DNA from 3 places in the Bacillus sp. EA-CB0995 genome. Region 2 is predicted to be linked to each of the others. Evidence: predicted binding sites of a transcription regulator. Region 2 holds the regulator's gene; each other region holds the start of a gene.

Region 1 (3,341 bases), 650 kb from region 2:
TCATTCCTTGAGGAAGGGGAATTCTTTTGGAAGCATGTTAAAAAGAAAGAGGAGTACATAGATTATTTACAATACACAAAATCGTAACAAAGTAGACAGTATATTTAGAGATTTCAAAAGGTGTATGTCACTTTCTTGTTGAATAAGTTATGTAGAGAATTTTGATTAAATAAAAACCCGAATCATAGATAAACATGATTCGGGCTATCATTCAGATTAGTAAGCTAAGCTGAATAATCCTTTAATGTGTGATAAGTAACGAACGTTACTTGCTTCTTTCATTAATGATGCTGGTAAGCCTTTAAGTGGAGTTGAGCTTGCTCCGATTGAAGCAACAGCATCTTTACGTCCTAGACTTGCAAGTGTTCCAGAGTTTACTGGTGCGAACTCTTCGAATGCTTTGCCTTCTAGTGCTGCGTATAAGTTGTATCCAATTAACTCACCCATTTGCCAAGCGATTTGTGCAGTTGGTGGGTATGGACGACCGTCTGGAGCGAAGACAACAGCGCTGTCTCCAGCAACGAATACGTTTTTGTGAGAAGTAGATTGTAGGTATGCATCAACTGTTGCACGACCACGGTTTACTTCAAGACCTGATTCACCGATTAATGGGTTACCTTGTACGCCGCCTGTCCAAACGAATGTGTTAGCAACGATTTTTTGACCGTCTTTTAAGTCGATTTCATTGCCAGCAACGTTTGTTACAGGAAGACCTGTTAAGAATTTAACGCCGCGTGCTTCTAAGCTAGTAGTTGCACGTTCAATTAAATGGTCAGGTAATACTGGAAGGATTTTTGGACCTGCTTCAACAAGAAGAAGTTTAACTTCTTTTGGATTTACGCCGTGGCTTTTTGCAAGTTTAGGCATAATGTCAGCAAGTTCACCAACTAGCTCAACGCCAGTTAATCCGCCGCCGCCGATTAAGATTGTAGCATCAGCTTCGTTTTTCGTTTTAGCGTATTCACGAATACGGTCTTCAACGTGTTTGTAGATTTTGTTTGCATCAGCAGCAGATTTTAATACCATGCTGTTTTCTTCTAGTCCTGGAATACCGAAGTAAGCAGTTTTACTTCCTAAAGCAACTACAAGTGCATCGTAAGATAAAGTAGTGCCACCAGCTAGTTTAATTTCTTTGCTATCAACTGAGAATGACTCAACTGTTGCAATTTTAAGATCGATGTCTTTACCTTTGAAAAGTTTTTCAAGTGGCATTGCAATTGCTTGCTCAGAAACGTTACCTGCTGCAAGGCGGTGTAGTTCCGTAATAATTTGATGTGTTGGATATTGGTTGATAACTGTAACTTGTGCTTCTGATTTGCTGTAATGTTTACGTACATTTAAAGCTGCAAGCAGTCCGCCATAACCAGCACCTAAGATGACAATTTGTTTTGACATAGTATGATATCCCCCGTCTTTACTAATTGTTGTGTAAGAAAGAATTATTTATGATTGCGTTCTGCAGTAATTTGAAGATAAGCGTTTACAAAACGAAACATTTTTTGTGCTTGCGGATCTTTTAGCATTCTTAAAAGGCCAAAAAGACCGATAACTTCGTTGCTTTCTTCAGCGCGATCTTTCGCTTCGATAGCAGTTGCAGCAATGGCTTTCACTGTATCTTTTACAGGTTCTGCAAGTTCTTGGATTGCTCCAACAGTATCATTTTTTAATACTTCATCAGTAGCGACTGCTTGAGCGAAATCATAAGACTTTGTTAAAATGTTAACGAGCTCAGTTAACTTTGGAAGTTGTTCTACTAATGTAGTTAAAGACTCTTGAACTTCAGGCTTTAATAGCTGATCAAGTACATCAAGCTGTCCTTGACTAGCAGAAATTTGTAATGATTCTTGTTCAGGCTTTGTTTGAGTGATTGTTTCTGGCATCTCCAATTCTCCTTTACGATAGCAATACTTCTTAAATTTTTGGGAATGAAAGAAGATTCCCCATTACAGGTAAGATTTCTTCGTCCGTAACAACTCGAGGAAATTTGTAAAAATTTACACAAAGATTTAGAGCAAGCTGCTCTTAAAGTTACTATTGCCGGTGAATATGTCTTTTCAAACCGTTGCAATATTCGAATGAACTATAAGTAATCACCGAATCTGAAATAGTAAATTTTAAAAGGCTAGTTGCGTCCTCTAGCTTATGGACTTGTCCAGTAAAAGACTTTGCCTACCAACTGAGTATATTATATACTGTAATACACCTATGTTAACATAAAAATGATTATTAAGCATTCGATTTTAATGACTATAATCTAAGAACCTACAGGGCGTTATATCTGTTTTTTTATTCCAATTTTACAATGTAAGAAGCATAAATTGACGAAAGCGGTTGATTTATGCTTTTTTTGTTTGCGTACCCAGCTAAGCTAGAACAGAAAAGAGATGGCAAAGCCATCTCTAAGACATCTGTTTCAGTTTTCTACTCTACTACTCAGCTGGTGGAGTAAACGTGCGTTTTTCTAATTCAGCATCTAACATAAATAATGCATTTGAATCGTTTGTAATTCGCTTTAATTTTTGAATGGTGCTATCGAAAGATGCTTCTTCTTCAACTTGTTCGTCAACAAACCATTTTAAGAAGGTGATTGTAGCATGCTCGCGCTCATCCCAAGCAATATCAGATAGGTGATAAATTCGTTTTGTGACTTCGCGTTCATGTTCGAGACCGATTTCAAAAGCAGCTAAAATGGATTCGTACTCGTTATTTGGATGATCGAATCCAGTAATGATCGCACGCTCACCGCGATCATTAATATAATTGTAAAGCTTCATGGCATGGAAACGCTCTTCCTCTGCTTGTACAAGAAAGAAGTTGGCAAATCCATCATAGCTTTCTGATGTACAGTAAGCCGCCATTGCCATATACACATGGGCGGAGTAAAACTCAAAGTTCATTTGATCATTTAGTGCTTCACGTAATTTTGGAGATAACATAAAAAGACCCCTTTCATATTATTACGATATAATCATATCATAATTGAAAATAATTCTCATTTATATTCGAATCGCTTGGAGAGTTTCTTAACATGCGTTTCCATAATGTCTTGTAGATCTAAATTATATTTTTGCGCTAAAATAATAAGATTTCCTAACACATCTCCAATTTCTTCTTTTAACTCAATTGTTAATTCTTCTTCGCTTTTTTTCGTTCATCTGGACGATCACGACCAATTTCAATAGCACGCACGACGCGAGAAACTTCTCCCACTTCCTCCGCTAAAAAATTTACGCGAATAAAGGAATTATATTGTGCCCAGCCCCGCTCATAATAAAATTGTTCCACCCAGCTTTGAAATTCATTCGTGCTCATCCTTTTCCCATCCTCCCAATATGTAGTAT
Region 2 (3,341 bases):
TCATCCCAAAGTTCATCTAATACGCGTTTTGATGATGTTAAGTTTGCTTGTTCTTGGTCATAATATCCAATAGAAACGTTAGAGCCGAATGAAAAACTGCCGTTTAAAGGACGAAGTTTATCCACAAGAGATTTTAATAAAGTGGATTTTCCGATTCCATTTGGACCTACAAGTGCAACACTATCACCTCTCGTTAATTGGAAATGAATGTGCTCAATGATTGGCTCGTTATTATAACCAATTGTGATATTTTTTACTTGTAGTACATCATTGCCACTTTGCCTATCGATATCAAAGTGGAAAGAAGCAGATTTTGTATCACCGAGTGGTTTTGTCATAAGCTCCATACGATTTAATTGTTTTTGGCGACTTTGTGCCCGTTTTGTTGTGGAAGCGCGGGCGATATTTTTTTGAATGAAGTCTTGTAACTTTGTGACTTCTTCTTGCTGTTTCTCATAACGCTTCATTTCTTGTTCGTATAGCGATGCTTTAAGTTCTAAATACTTACTGTAGTTCCCCGTGTATTTTCGACTTTGTTTATTAGAGATTTCATACACCTGTGTTACGAGTTTATCTAGAAAGTATCGATCGTGTGAAACGATTAAAATAGCACCAGGATAGCCTTGTAAATATTGTTCCAGCCACGTTAATGTATCGATATCTAGATGGTTGGTTGGCTCATCCAAAATAAGCAAATCTGGTTTTGTTAGTAATAATTTGCCAAGAGCTAAACGAGTTTTTTGCCCACCACTTAAAGTGGAGATTGTAGTTCCGTGTGTCTCAGAAGGAAAGCCAAGTCCGCTTAAAACAGAGCGAATATCAGCTTCGTATTGGTAGCCGCCTTTATTTTTATAATCTAATTGCAGGCGATCATACTCTGCTAACAATCTTTCGTGTACAGTGACATTTGTGAAATTTTCTTCTTTCCCCATTTCTTGTTCTAGCCTTCGGAGTTCTTTCTCCATGCGTTGCAAGTCGAGAAATACCGTTAGCATTTCATCCCAAATGGTTAATGATGTTTCAAGACCAGTGTGCTGTGCTAAGTAACCGATAGATACATCTTTCGGTTTAATAATTTCTCCGCTGTCATGGGATAGTTCTCCCGCAATAATCTTTAATAATGTAGACTTTCCAGCGCCGTTACGGCCGACAAGTGCAATGCGATCACGCGTCTGTACCTCTAACTTAATGTTTGAAAGAATCACTTCAGCGGCGTATAACTTGGAAAGGTTATTCACTTGTAGTAGAATCAATGTTTTCACCTCAAATAATTTCTTAACTTTGCCATGATTATATTTCTCAATCATACTAAAAATAGTGTATAGTTGAACATAATAGAGAAGTTCTCTCTCTATTATACAGGGAAAACTTTCAATGCTAAACTTCCGTACATGTTTCAATCACTTGAACAGATAGGAAGAGAGGAGGGGTTGCATGGAGCAGCCTAAAATTCCGCAGGCGACTGCCAAAAGATTGCCTCTATACTATCGATTTATCCAAAACTTATCGTTATCTGGTAAGCAACGCGTATCATCTGCAGAATTAAGTGAAGCGGTGAAAGTGGATTCGGCGACGATTCGAAGAGATTTTTCATACTTTGGGGCATTAGGGAAAAAGGGATACGGCTATAACGTAAATTATTTATTGTCGTTTTTCCGCGAAACACTTGATCAAGATGATGTAACGCGTGTAGCACTAATAGGGGTAGGTAATTTAGGGACAGCTTTCTTACATTACAATTTTACGAAAAATAATAATACAAAAATTGAGATGGCATTTGACGTTGATGAAGAGAAAGTTGGAAAAGAAATCGGAGGAATTCCAGTATATCACCTGGATGAATTAGAAGAGAAATTATCCGATGATATAAAAGTGGCAATATTAACAGTACCTGCTTCTGTTGCACAAGCTGTAGCAGATCGCTTATCGCATACTGGTATACAAGGTGTTTTAAACTTTACACCTGCTAGGTTAAATATATTAGAACATATTCGAATTCATCATATCGATTTAGCGGTAGAATTACAAACGCTTGTGTACTTTTTAAAAAATTACCCACAATAAAAACGCAGGAATTCCCTGCGTTCTTATTATTTCTTCATACTACCTTTTTTCGGTTTAGAAAAAAGAAGGCGAAGTGCCAAATTAAAATCAACTGTTGCCATTATAGCAAGTAATATTGTATAAAAGTTCCAAATTGTATCTTCAACACTTGTAATTGCTAAGTATGTAAAAATACACCCAAGAAGAAAATACAAAGTTGCCATAACAAATGGTGAAGTTCGCATGTTTAAAATCCTCCGATGAATCCTTGCAATTTTTCAGCTTTTTCTATGTATGGGTGAAGTACAAATGTAATTAACATAACATTTGTATTCATCATAACGTGAGCCATAATAGGTACAATAATTCGTTTTGTTTTTACATATAAAAATGAAAAAACAAGCCCCATGGAAATATACACTAATAAATGTGTAGGGTCAAAATGAATTAAAGCAAATATAAGTGAACTCACAATTGCTGCGATAAAGAAGTTATATCGTTTATATAGTGTTCCAAATAGAATCTTTCTAAATACAATTTCTTCAAGAATGGGAGCGAATATAGAAGAAACAATCATAAATAATGGAGCAGCTTTTATAATCTCGATAATGTTTTGTGTATTTTCAGATTCAGGTTTAACTTTAAAAATTTGTGTTTCAATTGTGCCAGCAATTACTTGGGCAAATAAAGCAAGAAAAACCCCCAAAATAATCCATCCTATTGTAGCGGGAATGTTTGTTCTTTCCCGATCCCATTTTTCTGATTGTGTATCGTTGCGTAATATCAGAAGGATAATGATAAGAGCGACAAAGAAGCTAATTATTCCCCAATGTGCAGTTGCCAATTGAACCTCTTCTTGAAAGCTCCTGTTTCCATTGTTGTATATTCCGCTTTTTAAAAGGAGCCACCCTCCAATTACACCTGATAATTGCATTAAAATATATGTAACAACAACCCACCAGTATTGTCTCTTCAATTTCGTAACTCCTTTTTAAATTTTTTGTAATGAAAAAGGAAAATGCTCTATCCATAGAGAAAACAACTTATGGCATCTTCTTATTGTAACATAGGAGAAGAGGGAAAAACGATGGAATATCAAATAGAATCTTCTATCAGTGCCGATCTTCCATGAAGCCAAGGATTTATATTATTACGCTACTCATCAGGTAAAGAAGAGAAGCTTATGGAAAGACTGAAGAGGATGTAAAATAGTTTTCCGAAAAATTACGTTTTTTCACTTGCAAAAGAAAATGAGATTCTTTATTATAATAAGTGTGTTAGCACTCGAAGTGTTTGAG
Region 3 (3,341 bases), 980 kb from region 2:
TTGGCATATTTTATTACATATGTCTAGCAAGACCTTTGCCTATCAACGGCAGAGGTCTTTTTTGTGTTCTTTTTGAAATTTCTCTGCCATTGGTAGAGCTTATTTTGGGGAAGCTAAACAATGGGGAATTTTCTTCTTTTGTTTAGCACATATACAAACGAGAGGAGAATGTAAATGGATCTATCTTTATTATTGGAGTATGGTTGGGTATTACTTATTTTAGTCGTTTTGGAGGGAATTTTAGCAGCAGATAACGCACTCGTCCTTGCTATTATGGTAAAACATTTACCTGAAGAAAGACGTAAAAAGGCCTTATTTTATGGGCTTGCAGGAGCCTTTGTATTTCGCTTTGGATCGCTGTTTATGATTTCATTTCTTGTCGATGTATGGCAAGTACAAGCGATTGGTGCCATCTATTTAATGTTTATTGCTGGTAACCATCTTGTAAAAACTTATGTAAAAAAGAATGCAGCGCACGAAGAAACAGAGAAAAAAGAGACAGAGAAAAAACAAGAAAACTTTTGGTGGACTGTATTTAAAGTAGAGGTTGCTGATATTGCTTTTGCTATTGACTCTATTTTAGCGGCTGTTGCATTAGCTGTGACATTACCGAAAACAAATCTTGGTACGATCGGTAGCCTCGATACAGCACAGTTTTTCGTTATTTTCGCAGGTGGTATGATTGGATTAATCATTATGCGCTTTGCCGCATCTGCTTTCGTAAACTTACTGAAACGTAAACCTGGGTTGGAAACTGCTGCATTCACGATTGTAGGTTGGGTTGGTGTGAAATTAGCAGTTCATACATTGGCTCACCCTGCATTAGGTGTGATTCCACATGAATTCCCAGAATCAGCTACTTGGAAAATTATATTTTGGACTGTATTGCTTGGAATTGGTGTATGTGGCTGGTTCTTATCAAAAGAAACAACGCCAAATGTACAACAAGATTCGAAAAAATATAACGAAAAAGCGCTGTAATTTCAGCGCTTTTTCTTTTTTCTTTGAAAATGACCGAACTTTCTTAATCATTGAAAACACACTATATTATATAACATAAATGTTAACGCTTTCATTAAAATCATGTCCTTTTTGTGAAATATTGCACAAACTTATTGAAAGTATGAACAAATACGTGTACTTTATTCATATCAAGAGTATTTATAAATGATGTATTAAAGGAGCGTAATGACTTATGCTAGAACAGGGAGTAGCTTACCTTGTGCAGCTTGCAAAGAAGAAAAAACAAATGCTAGATAACAATCCAATGCAATATTTTCTTCGTGCTGCACTTGCTGGTATCTATATTGGTTTTGTTATTGTACTATGTTTTAAATTAGGGAATTTCTTTCATGATGCACATTCACCCGCAACTTATTTAGCATCTTCTATGTTTTTTGGAATCGCACTCATTTTAATTCTTTATGGCGGTGCTGAATTATTTACAGGAAATACAATGTATTTCACAGTTGCAACTTTGCGAAAAGAGACAACGATTGGTGATACATTACGTAACTGGGGTGCTTGTTATGCAGGTAACTTAGTAGGGGCAATATTTTTTGCAGCACTCTTCTATGCGACTGGTATTTTTGAAACGATTAGTCACAATCACTTATTAAATGAAGTTGTCGGAGGAAAGATGGGCGCATCAACAATGCATCTATTTTTTAAAGGTATTTTATGTAACTGGCTCGTTTGTCTTGCATGTTTCCTTCCTTCTCAAGTAAAGGGAGATACAGCAAAAATACTTACGATAATGCTTATTGTCTTTACATTTTTCTTATCTGGATATGAACATAGCATCGCAAATCTATCACTATTTACAATTGCTTTAGTATCACCACACCCTGATACAATTTCTTTTGCGGGTGCAATTCATAACTTAATTCCAGTTACAATTGGGAATATTATTGGCGGATCGGTGTTTGTCGGCATGGTATATCATTATTTGACTATAACAAAAAGTAACCCAGAATCTACAGAAAACGGAATCATTTCCACACAAACTGAAGAAATCATTCCATTACAGGCGCATGTAAAATAAAACTTTAATCAGTGGAGGGTCTTCATTCCCCACTGATTATTAGCTGAACTACTCAGGCACATACCAGCAGTTATCCCCTACTACCTTCTTTACTTTCGCTGAATTTTGAGGTGGGGGTATTACTGATGAACATCAAAAATATGCATTCCAATCAACTTGGAATGCATATTTTTTAATAACTCCCGACGCATTTTATTATAATAGACGCAGAAATTTCTCCTGATTCTTTTCCTTTTTGTATTCGATTTAACATATAATGTTGTCCAATCGTATCATTCGTATGTAAATGAATTTTCTCTACATGTAAGCCTTCCTTACAAAATATATCTATGAAATACAATCCGTTTTTTTGCCGCAATCCCATATTATAATCGAGCGATAACGTATGTACCCTATTATTTCGAACAAACTCCAGCGCCTGCTCGACTGTGGTAGCTAGCATAAAGCCAGCTGGACACGGCCTTTGATCATCCATATATACGTTCATCTAATCCCTCCTCTACATACACATACTATATGAACATACTGTTCCAAGCGCAATAAATGGTGCAAAAGGAAGCGGTTCTTTATAAGTCATGCGCCGAATAATAACAAAAGTAGTAAGAAAGCAAAGACCAAATAATGAAGAGAAACAAAGTGACAGTAGTATTGCTTTTGTTCCAACTACAAATCCAAGTAAAATGAACAATTTGACATCTCCACCGCCAATACCTGCTGGATGAATTACTTGAATAATATATAAGAGCACAAACATAACCGCTGCTCCCAGTAACCCATCCCACCATGGGGAAAGCGGTATAAAAAAACGTTCTATTACAAATAGCCCTGCAAAAAAAATAAAATACGATTTGGAATTACCATATAGAGAAGATCTGTGATGGTAACAATGAAAAGAAGTGATAATAGAGTCCAAACAATAATAAGCTGCTCACTAGGACCGATAAAAAACGCTGTAAAGAAAAACGATATACCTGCAATACCCTCAAATAGCGGATGAAAAGGTGAGATTTTTATATCACAATGTGTGCACCGTCCTTTTTGTATACAAAATGATACAATAGGAATCAACTCTTTTACTTGTAATACATAATGACAATGCGAACAGTGTGAGCGCGGTTTTATAATGGAATAACCGAGTGGAATACGATAGGCAACGACTTGATAAAAAGAACCTAGTATCAAGCCAGTGAAAAAAGCATATGCATAAAATAGCATTTCGCCATCTCCTTTCGCACCTAATATAGCAAAAAAGTTTAACATGTTGTATTTTCAAAAACTTATCTTTATCTATAAAAAA

What was found. The regulator Rex, encoded in region 2, represses fermentation and respiration genes when NADH is low (regulators of the CRP and FNR family bind a similar motif). The targets are predictions, from matches to a motif close to TTGTGAAATATTTCACAA.
Region 1: a site for Rex is predicted at 1,985-2,002, ahead of ACEWFJ_RS03465 (DUF1641 domain-containing protein). Genes of this name have one in related genera too.
Region 3: a site for Rex is predicted at 1,093-1,110, ahead of ACEWFJ_RS18145 (formate/nitrite transporter family protein). Genes of this name have one in related genera too.

Annotation. Positions count from the first base shown of each region.
Region 1 covers NZ_CP169269.1:666,901-670,241, forward strand. Annotated here, with positions in the region: gene ACEWFJ_RS03460 (NAD(P)/FAD-dependent oxidoreductase) at 217-1,395, opposite strand; gene ACEWFJ_RS03465 (DUF1641 domain-containing protein) at 1,440-1,880, opposite strand; gene ACEWFJ_RS03470 (ferritin) at 2,430-2,936, opposite strand; partial or broken gene ACEWFJ_RS03475 (MazG nucleotide pyrophosphohydrolase domain-containing protein) at 2,993-3,312, opposite strand.
Region 2 covers NZ_CP169269.1:20,320-23,660, reverse strand. Annotated here, with positions in the region: gene ACEWFJ_RS00095 (ABC-F family ATP-binding cassette domain-containing protein) at 1-1,253, opposite strand, end outside; gene ACEWFJ_RS00090 (redox-sensing transcriptional repressor Rex) at 1,435-2,064, shown strand; gene ACEWFJ_RS00085 (YdiK family protein) at 2,091-2,288, opposite strand; gene ACEWFJ_RS00080 (CPBP family intramembrane glutamic endopeptidase) at 2,291-3,019, opposite strand.
Region 3 covers NZ_CP169269.1:3,506,026-3,509,366, forward strand. Annotated here, with positions in the region: yybP-ykoY riboswitch at 1-88, shown strand, start outside; gene ACEWFJ_RS18140 (TerC family protein) at 175-981, shown strand; gene ACEWFJ_RS18145 (formate/nitrite transporter family protein) at 1,196-2,044, shown strand; gene ACEWFJ_RS18150 (cyclic-phosphate processing receiver domain-containing protein) at 2,217-2,531, opposite strand; partial or broken gene ACEWFJ_RS18155 (prepilin peptidase) at 2,544-3,259, opposite strand.